DNA from 2 places in the Thioclava sp. JM3 genome. Region 1 is predicted to be linked to the other one. Evidence: riboswitches for the same ligand, from Rfam matches in the RefSeq annotation. Region 1 holds a riboswitch; the other holds the start of a gene.
What was found. A riboswitch is a leader RNA that binds a small molecule or an ion and turns the genes downstream of it on or off. The one in region 1 is predicted to bind cobalamin.
Positions count from the first base shown of each region.

Region 1 (3,412 bases):
GCGCCAGTTGATCGACGAAATATTCGGACTTGTCCTCGTATCCCCTAGTGAGGGTTTCGATTTCCTCCCGCACTTCCGCCTCCTGAATGTCGGAGAAATGCAGCAGCGCCATCGGATGGACCCGGATCGTGTTCGAGATCACGAATTCCATCCGCGCCAGACCGACACCGTCGATCGGCAACCGCCACCAGCGCGCGGCAATGGCCGGATTGGCGAGGTTTAGCATCACCTTGGTCTTGGTTTCCGGCACCGCGTCGAGGTTCAGATCTTCGACCGAGAATTCGGCAAAGCCGTCATAGACCAGACCCTCGTCCCCTTCGGCGCAGCAGACGGTCACCTCCTGCTCGTCATGCAGCACATGGGTCGCATCTCCACACCCGACGACGGCGGGAACACCCAACTCGCGGCTGACGATGGCGGCATGGCTGGTTCTGCCGCCGTGATCGGTGATGATCGCCGAGGCCCGTTTCATCACCGGCACCCAGTCGGGGTCCGTCGTCGAGGTGACAAGGATCGAGCCGTCCACGAAATCGTCGATGTCCTTGACGTCCTCGATCAGGCAGACCCGCCCGGTCGCGATCTGCTCGCCCACCGACAGACCGTTGACGACGACCGGACCGTGCGCGCCGATCGTGTAACGCCGCAAAGACCCGGCGGAGACTCGCGACTGCACCGTCTCGGGGCGCGCCTGCACGATGTAAAGCTTGCCCGTGACGCCGTCCTTGGCCCATTCCATGTCCATCGGCTGCCCGTAATGCGCTTCGATGGTCGCCGCTTGCTGCGCGAGGTCGAGCACTTCGTCATCCGACAGGACGAACCTCCCGCGCTCGGCTTTCGAGGTCGGCACGTTGCGCACCGGGTTCGGAGCGTCCGGCCCGGCATAGATCATCTTGATCTCTTTCGCGCCGAGCTTCCTCTCGATGATCGGTTTGATCCCCGTCTTACCGAGGAACGGCTTGTAGACCTGAAACTCGTCCGGCGTGACCGCGCCTTGCACGACGTTTTCGCCCAAGCCCCAGGCCGCGCTGATCAGCACGACCTTGTCGAAGCCGGTTTCGGTGTCGATCGAGAACATCACCCCCGACCCGCCGATATCCGAGCGTACCATCTGCTGGACGCCCACGGAGAGCGCGACATCGAGGTGATTGAACCCTCTGAGCTTGCGATAGGTGATCGCGCGGTCGGTGAAGAGCGAGGCATAGCACTTGCGGCAGGCGGTCAGAAGCTCCTCCTCGCCCGAGACGTTTAGGTAGGTCTCCTGCTGACCGGCGAAGCTGGCATCGGGAAGGTCTTCGGCCGTCGCGCTCGAGCGCACGGCGACGGAGACCTCGGGCACCCCTGCCCGCTTGGACAGATCGCGATACGCCTCCCGGATTGCGGCTTCGGTCGAGGCAGGCCAATCGCCTGCCACGATCGTGTCGCGAATGCTTTGCCCGGCGACGTGAAGGCTGATCTTGTCGGCATCGTAATCCGCAAGATAGCCCGCGATGGCCTCGGTCAGTTTGTTCTCTTCAAGAAACATCCGATAGGCGTCGGCGGTGGTGGCGAAGCCCGGCGGGACCTGAATACCCTTGGCGCCCAACTCCTGCACCATCTCGCCGAGCGAAGAGTTCTTGCCGCCCACAAGCGCGACATCTTCGCGGCGTAAGCTATCGAAAGGAATGACTTCTTTCTTCGTCGTCATGGGCTCGCCTCTCCTGTTTGCACTTGCGGGCACTCTATCCGAGGCGCGCATCGGGGCCTTGATCTCTGTCAACGCGGAGCCTTTCGGACGGGGCTCTGCCCGCGTACCCTCCGCCGCCCAATCCGTTCTGGACAGCGCCGGATTTTCCTGCGATCAAATCCGGGATGGTGTCCGGCCCCAAAGGGTCGGCTGAAAAGGGAACACGGTGCGGGCGAGGCCCAACTCCGTGACTGCCCCCGCAACTGTAAGCGGCGAGCGCCACCGAAAACGCCACTGACCTGCAAAGGTTGGGAAGGTCCGGTGAAGCCACGACCCGCGAGTCAGGAGACCTGCCATCTCGGATGCGCCGCCGCGCATCTCGGTCACCTTAAACCCGGGCGGGGTGCCCTGGGACGGAGAGTCGAGAGATGGACCAGATCGGACCTCGCATATCGCCGTGCCGCGACCAATCCCGCCCTTTTGCGCGGAGGGCGCGATGCTTTTGGAACGAACGCTTTCACTCTTACAACTCGATATAGGACCGATCTCGCCGCTGCGGGCGCGTGAGCTGGGCACGCTGGGCTACATGGAATGGCTTGGCACGCTGCCGGGCGACATGCCCTATGCGAAGGCGGCGATTGTCGCCCATATGCAGGCCTATCCGCATTCCCTGATCTCGCCCGCGGTGGAGGTGTTCTGCGAACTCCTGCTGGAGTCGCTGACCCCGCAGCCCTTCGCCCTGCCGATCGAGATGCCGCCGCCGGTGCGGCGCGGCGGGGCACGCGCCCGGCGCGGCCTCTGACCCGTTTTTCGTCTTGCGGTCGCATTCAGCGGCCCGGCCGAGGACCATTGCAGCAGGGAACGGCACTCCGTCTCCTGTGAGGCTCGGCTTCATCAAACGATGGTCATGGATGAACTGAGAGGATCTCTCCATGAATGACAACAAACTGACCCGCCTGCTCGACGCGCGCCCGGTGATCTGCGCCGAGGGCTTTCTGTTCGAACTGGAACGGCGCGGCTATCTGACCGCCGGGGAATTCGTGCCCGAGGTGGCGCTCGAATACCCGCAGGCGCTGCGCAATCTGCATGTCGATTTCCAGCGCGCCGGCAGCGATATCGTCGAGGCCTTCACCTATAACGGCCACCGCGAGAAGATGCGCGTGATCGGCAAGGAAGACCTGCTGGAGCCGCTCAACCGCGCGGCGCTGAAGATCGCCCGCGAGGTCGCCGATGCCAAGACCGGAAACCTGATGGCGGGCAATATCTCGAACACGAATATCTGGGACCCGGCCGATCCGGCGCGGCAGGCCGAGGTGCGCGCGATGTTCGACGAGATGGTCGGCTGGGCGGTCGAGGAAGGCGCGGATATCCTCATCGGCGAGACCTTCTACTACGCGGGCGAGGCGCTATGCGCGCTCGAGGCCGCGAAGGCGTCGGGGCTGCCGGTGGTGCTGACGCTGGCACCGATGGCGGCCAACGAGATGATGGACGGGGTCGGCATCTTCGAGACCTGCCAGAAACTTGAACAGGCGGGCGCCGATGTCGTCGGGCTGAACTGCTTCCGCGGGCCGCAGACGATGATGCCGTGGCTGCGCAAGGTGCGCGCGGCGGTGAGCTGCCATGTCGGCGCCCTGCCCGTGCCCTACCGGACCACGAAGGAGGAGCCCACCTTCTTCAACCTCTCCGATCACAACGGCTGCACCTGCCCCTCGCCGCATGGCCGGACCTTCCCGACCGCGCTCGATCCGT
Region 1 covers NZ_NBOB01000004.1:38,446-41,857, forward strand. The annotation lists gene ppsA (phosphoenolpyruvate synthase) at 1-1,684, opposite strand, end outside; cobalamin riboswitch at 1,833-2,036, shown strand; gene B6V73_RS08140 (hypothetical protein) at 2,160-2,465, shown strand; gene B6V73_RS08145 (homocysteine S-methyltransferase family protein) at 2,596-3,412, shown strand, end outside.

Region 2 (3,412 bases), on a different contig from region 1:
AGCTGATCGCCCTTGCGGGCTGGGCGATGCGGGAGAGGGCGGCATGAAACGGGCCGTGACGATCCTCGCGCTCGGGCTCGCCGTCGTGGTGGCGGCCGACGGATGGGTGCGCCTCGCCCCGATCGATCCGGCGCGCTTCGATGTCGACGGGCTGGCGAAAGCGCCCGGTGACCACCCGGAGACAGGCGGGTTTCAGGCCGTGCGCGACGTCTCCGATCCGCCGGCGCAGATGGCCGCGCTCGACAAGATCATCCGGGGCACCGCGCGCACCAAGCGCGTCGCGGGCAGCGCCGACGAGGGCTACGCGGCCTATGTGACGCGCTCGGCCGTCTGGGGCTTTCCCGATGTCACCACGCTCTGGATCGAAGGCGATACGCTGCAGATCCGCGGGCACCTCGTCTACGGGAAATCCGATCTCGGGGTGAACGAGGCGCGGATCAAGGGCTGGCTCGACGAGGTCGGGCTCTAGCGGGCGCGACCCGCCGTGCGCAGGGTATCTTGCGCCGCGTTTTCCCGCCGACCCGCCCCACGCCGTAGGGTCACACAGACCAACTCTGACAGTGCGCTCCCTTGCGAAGACAGGGGGCGAAGCCTAAGTGAGGCCTCATGCAGCCGGAGCCAGCATGACCATCATGTATCGTTATTTTTCCTGGGCCATCGCCGTCACGGTGGCAGGGCTGGTCGGGTCCTTCGCGCTGGGGTTCGCCCAGACCGGAGGGCTTGGCGGCGCGGTCTCTTTCCTGATGATCACTGCCGTGCTGGCCGTGCTGGAAATCTCGCTGAGCTTCGACAACGCCATCGTCAACGCCAACAAGCTGCACCAGATGACGCCGAAATGGCAGCGTCGTTTCCTGACATGGGGCATCCTGATCGCGGTGTTCGGGATGCGTATCCTCTTCCCGCTTCTGATCGTCGTGATCGCCGCCGGCATCGGACCGTGGGATGCGGTTCTTCTGGCTGCGAAACACCCGGCCGAATATGCCGAGATCATCGAGGACGCGCATCTGTCGATCGCGGGCTTCGGTGGCGCCTTCCTGATGATGGTCGCGCTCACCTATTTCATCGACGAGGGCAAGGAGGTCGACTGGATCCGCGCGCTGGAGCGCCGGTTGCGCGCGCTCGCGTCGATCCGAGGTCTGGAGATCGGCTTCGTGCTGGTCGTCGTTCTGCTTTTCACCTGGATTCTGCCGGAGGGGCGCGAGGACGAGTTCCTCTTCGCCTCCATCTGCGGCCTTGCGACCTTTCTCGGCGTCGAGGTGCTCAGCCACGTGCTCGACCGGACGAATATCGCCGCCGAGACGGCCAAGGCGGGCCTTGGCGCGTTTCTCTATCTCGAAGTGCTCGATGCGTCCTTCAGTTTCGACGGGGTGATCGGGGCCTTCGCGCTGACCCAGAACCTGTTCCTGATCGCGATCGGTCTGGGGATCGGTGCGATGTATGTGCGCTCGATGACCCTGATGCTGGTGGAGCGCAACACGCTCAGCGAATTCCGCTATCTCGAGAACGGCGCCTTCTGGTCGATCCTGATCCTCTCCGTCGTCATGTTCGCGCAGACGCTGGTGGAAGTGCCCGAGGTGATCACCGGCCTGATCGGGGCCGGGCTGATCGGTCTCGCGCTGCTATCCTCGATCCGGTTCAACCGGCGCTGCCGGCGCGCCGTGGAAAGCTGAAATATTCTTGACTCAGTGCGGCGCGCGCGGCACAGCAGGGGCACTTCGGTTCCGCGAAAGCGGATGAAAAGGGAACCCGGTGCGATGCGTGCATTCATTCCGGGGCTGCCCCCGCAACTGTGAGCGGCGAGTGACGGCTGACTGAGCCACTGGGGAGACCCGGGAAGGCCAGCCGGAACCAGGACCCGCGAGCCAGGAGACCTGCCGAGGCGCTCATCCTTTCTGCCTGTGCGGGGCGCGCAGCGGAGGCGGTCTTCCGTCAGTGGTGACATTTTTCACCGTCGGCGGAAATTCCAAATTTCCAAAGACTTGCAATGCGAAGTTCACGCGACCGCAGAGTCGCGGCACGAGGGAATTGGATATGATCCGCACCCGTTTGACCGTGGGCCTGATGCTCACCACAGCGCTGGCAGGCCCCGCGCTCGCGCAAGATGCGCAACCTTACCAACTCGATGAGATCGTGATCTATCACGGCGCGCTCGAGCCGCAATCGTCGGACAAGACCGCGCAGGCGGTCACCGTGCTGTCGCGCAAGGAGCTGGAGCGTTCGGGCCAGACCCGTCTCGCCAACCTGATCGCGCAGTCGCCGGGCGTCGGCATCCTGTCGCGCGGGCCGATGGGCGCGCAGACCGGCTTCACCATTCGCGGCGTGTCGCAGAATTACGTGAAGGTCATGGTGGACGGGATCGACGTCTCCGATCCGTCGGCGACGCAGGTGCTGCCCGACCTGGGCCGGTTCAACACGTTCAACTACGACCGGGTCGAGATCATGCGCGGCTCGCAATCGGCGGTCTATGGCGGGCAGGCGGTTGCAGGTGTGATCAACCTCGACACGCCGCGCCCGACCGAGGATGGCGTGAGCCAAAGCGTCAAGCTCGAGCTCGGCTCCTACCACACCGCGAATGCGGCCTATAATTTCGGCTGGAAGAAGGGCGATGACGAGCTCGCGATTCAGCTGTCGAAAATTTACACTGCAGGCTTCTCGGCCGCCGACAAGAAGAACGGCAATACCGAGAAGGACGGCTACCGCGCCGACCGTGTCAGCCTGCGCGCGCAGAAGCGCATCTCCGACAATCTGCTGATCGGCTTCAACGGGTTCGCGCAGAACGATCGGGGCGAGTTCGATAACGGCTTCGGCCCGCTGCCCACGGACAGTAACGATTATACCATCCATAAGGAACGTGGCGGGCGGCTCTTCGCGAAATTCGCGACCGGCCCGCTCGATCACGAGCTCGGTCTGACGTATTACACGACCTCGCGCTGGTATCCGGTCTATGACTATGGCTACGAGGGCAAGCGCCGCAAACTCGACTGGAAAGCCTCGACCGATCTCGGGCCGGGGCGGCTGACCTTCGGGGCGGATCGCACGCTGGAAACCTATGCAGGCACCTATGTCTCGGGCCACGTCCTCACGGCGGATACGGGTATCTTCGGTGAATATGCTTTCTCGCCGATGGACGGGGTGAACGTGACCGCCTCCGCGCGCCACGACGATCACTCGGATTTCGGCGGCAACACCACGGGTCGTCTGGGCGTGACGTGGCAGGCCGACGCCGCGACGCTCTACCGGGCGTCGATCGGCAATGGCTTCCGCGCGCCGTCGGGTTATGAACTCTATGACGGCTACGTGGGCAATCCCGACCTCAAGCCCGAGAAATCGCTGAGCTACGATCTCGGCGTCGAGCGTGACTTCGGTGCGCATAAGCTGACCGCGACGCTGTTCCATATCGAGGTGGACGACC
Region 2 covers NZ_NBOB01000001.1:571,457-574,868, reverse strand. The annotation lists gene speB (agmatinase) at 1-47, shown strand, start outside; gene B6V73_RS02735 (DUF1499 domain-containing protein) at 44-469, shown strand; gene B6V73_RS02730 (DUF475 domain-containing protein) at 624-1,670, shown strand; cobalamin riboswitch at 1,700-1,894, shown strand; gene B6V73_RS02725 (TonB-dependent receptor) at 2,032-3,412, shown strand, end outside.
Region 2: another riboswitch for cobalamin. It lies ahead of B6V73_RS02725 (TonB-dependent receptor); the one in region 1 lies ahead of B6V73_RS08140 (hypothetical protein).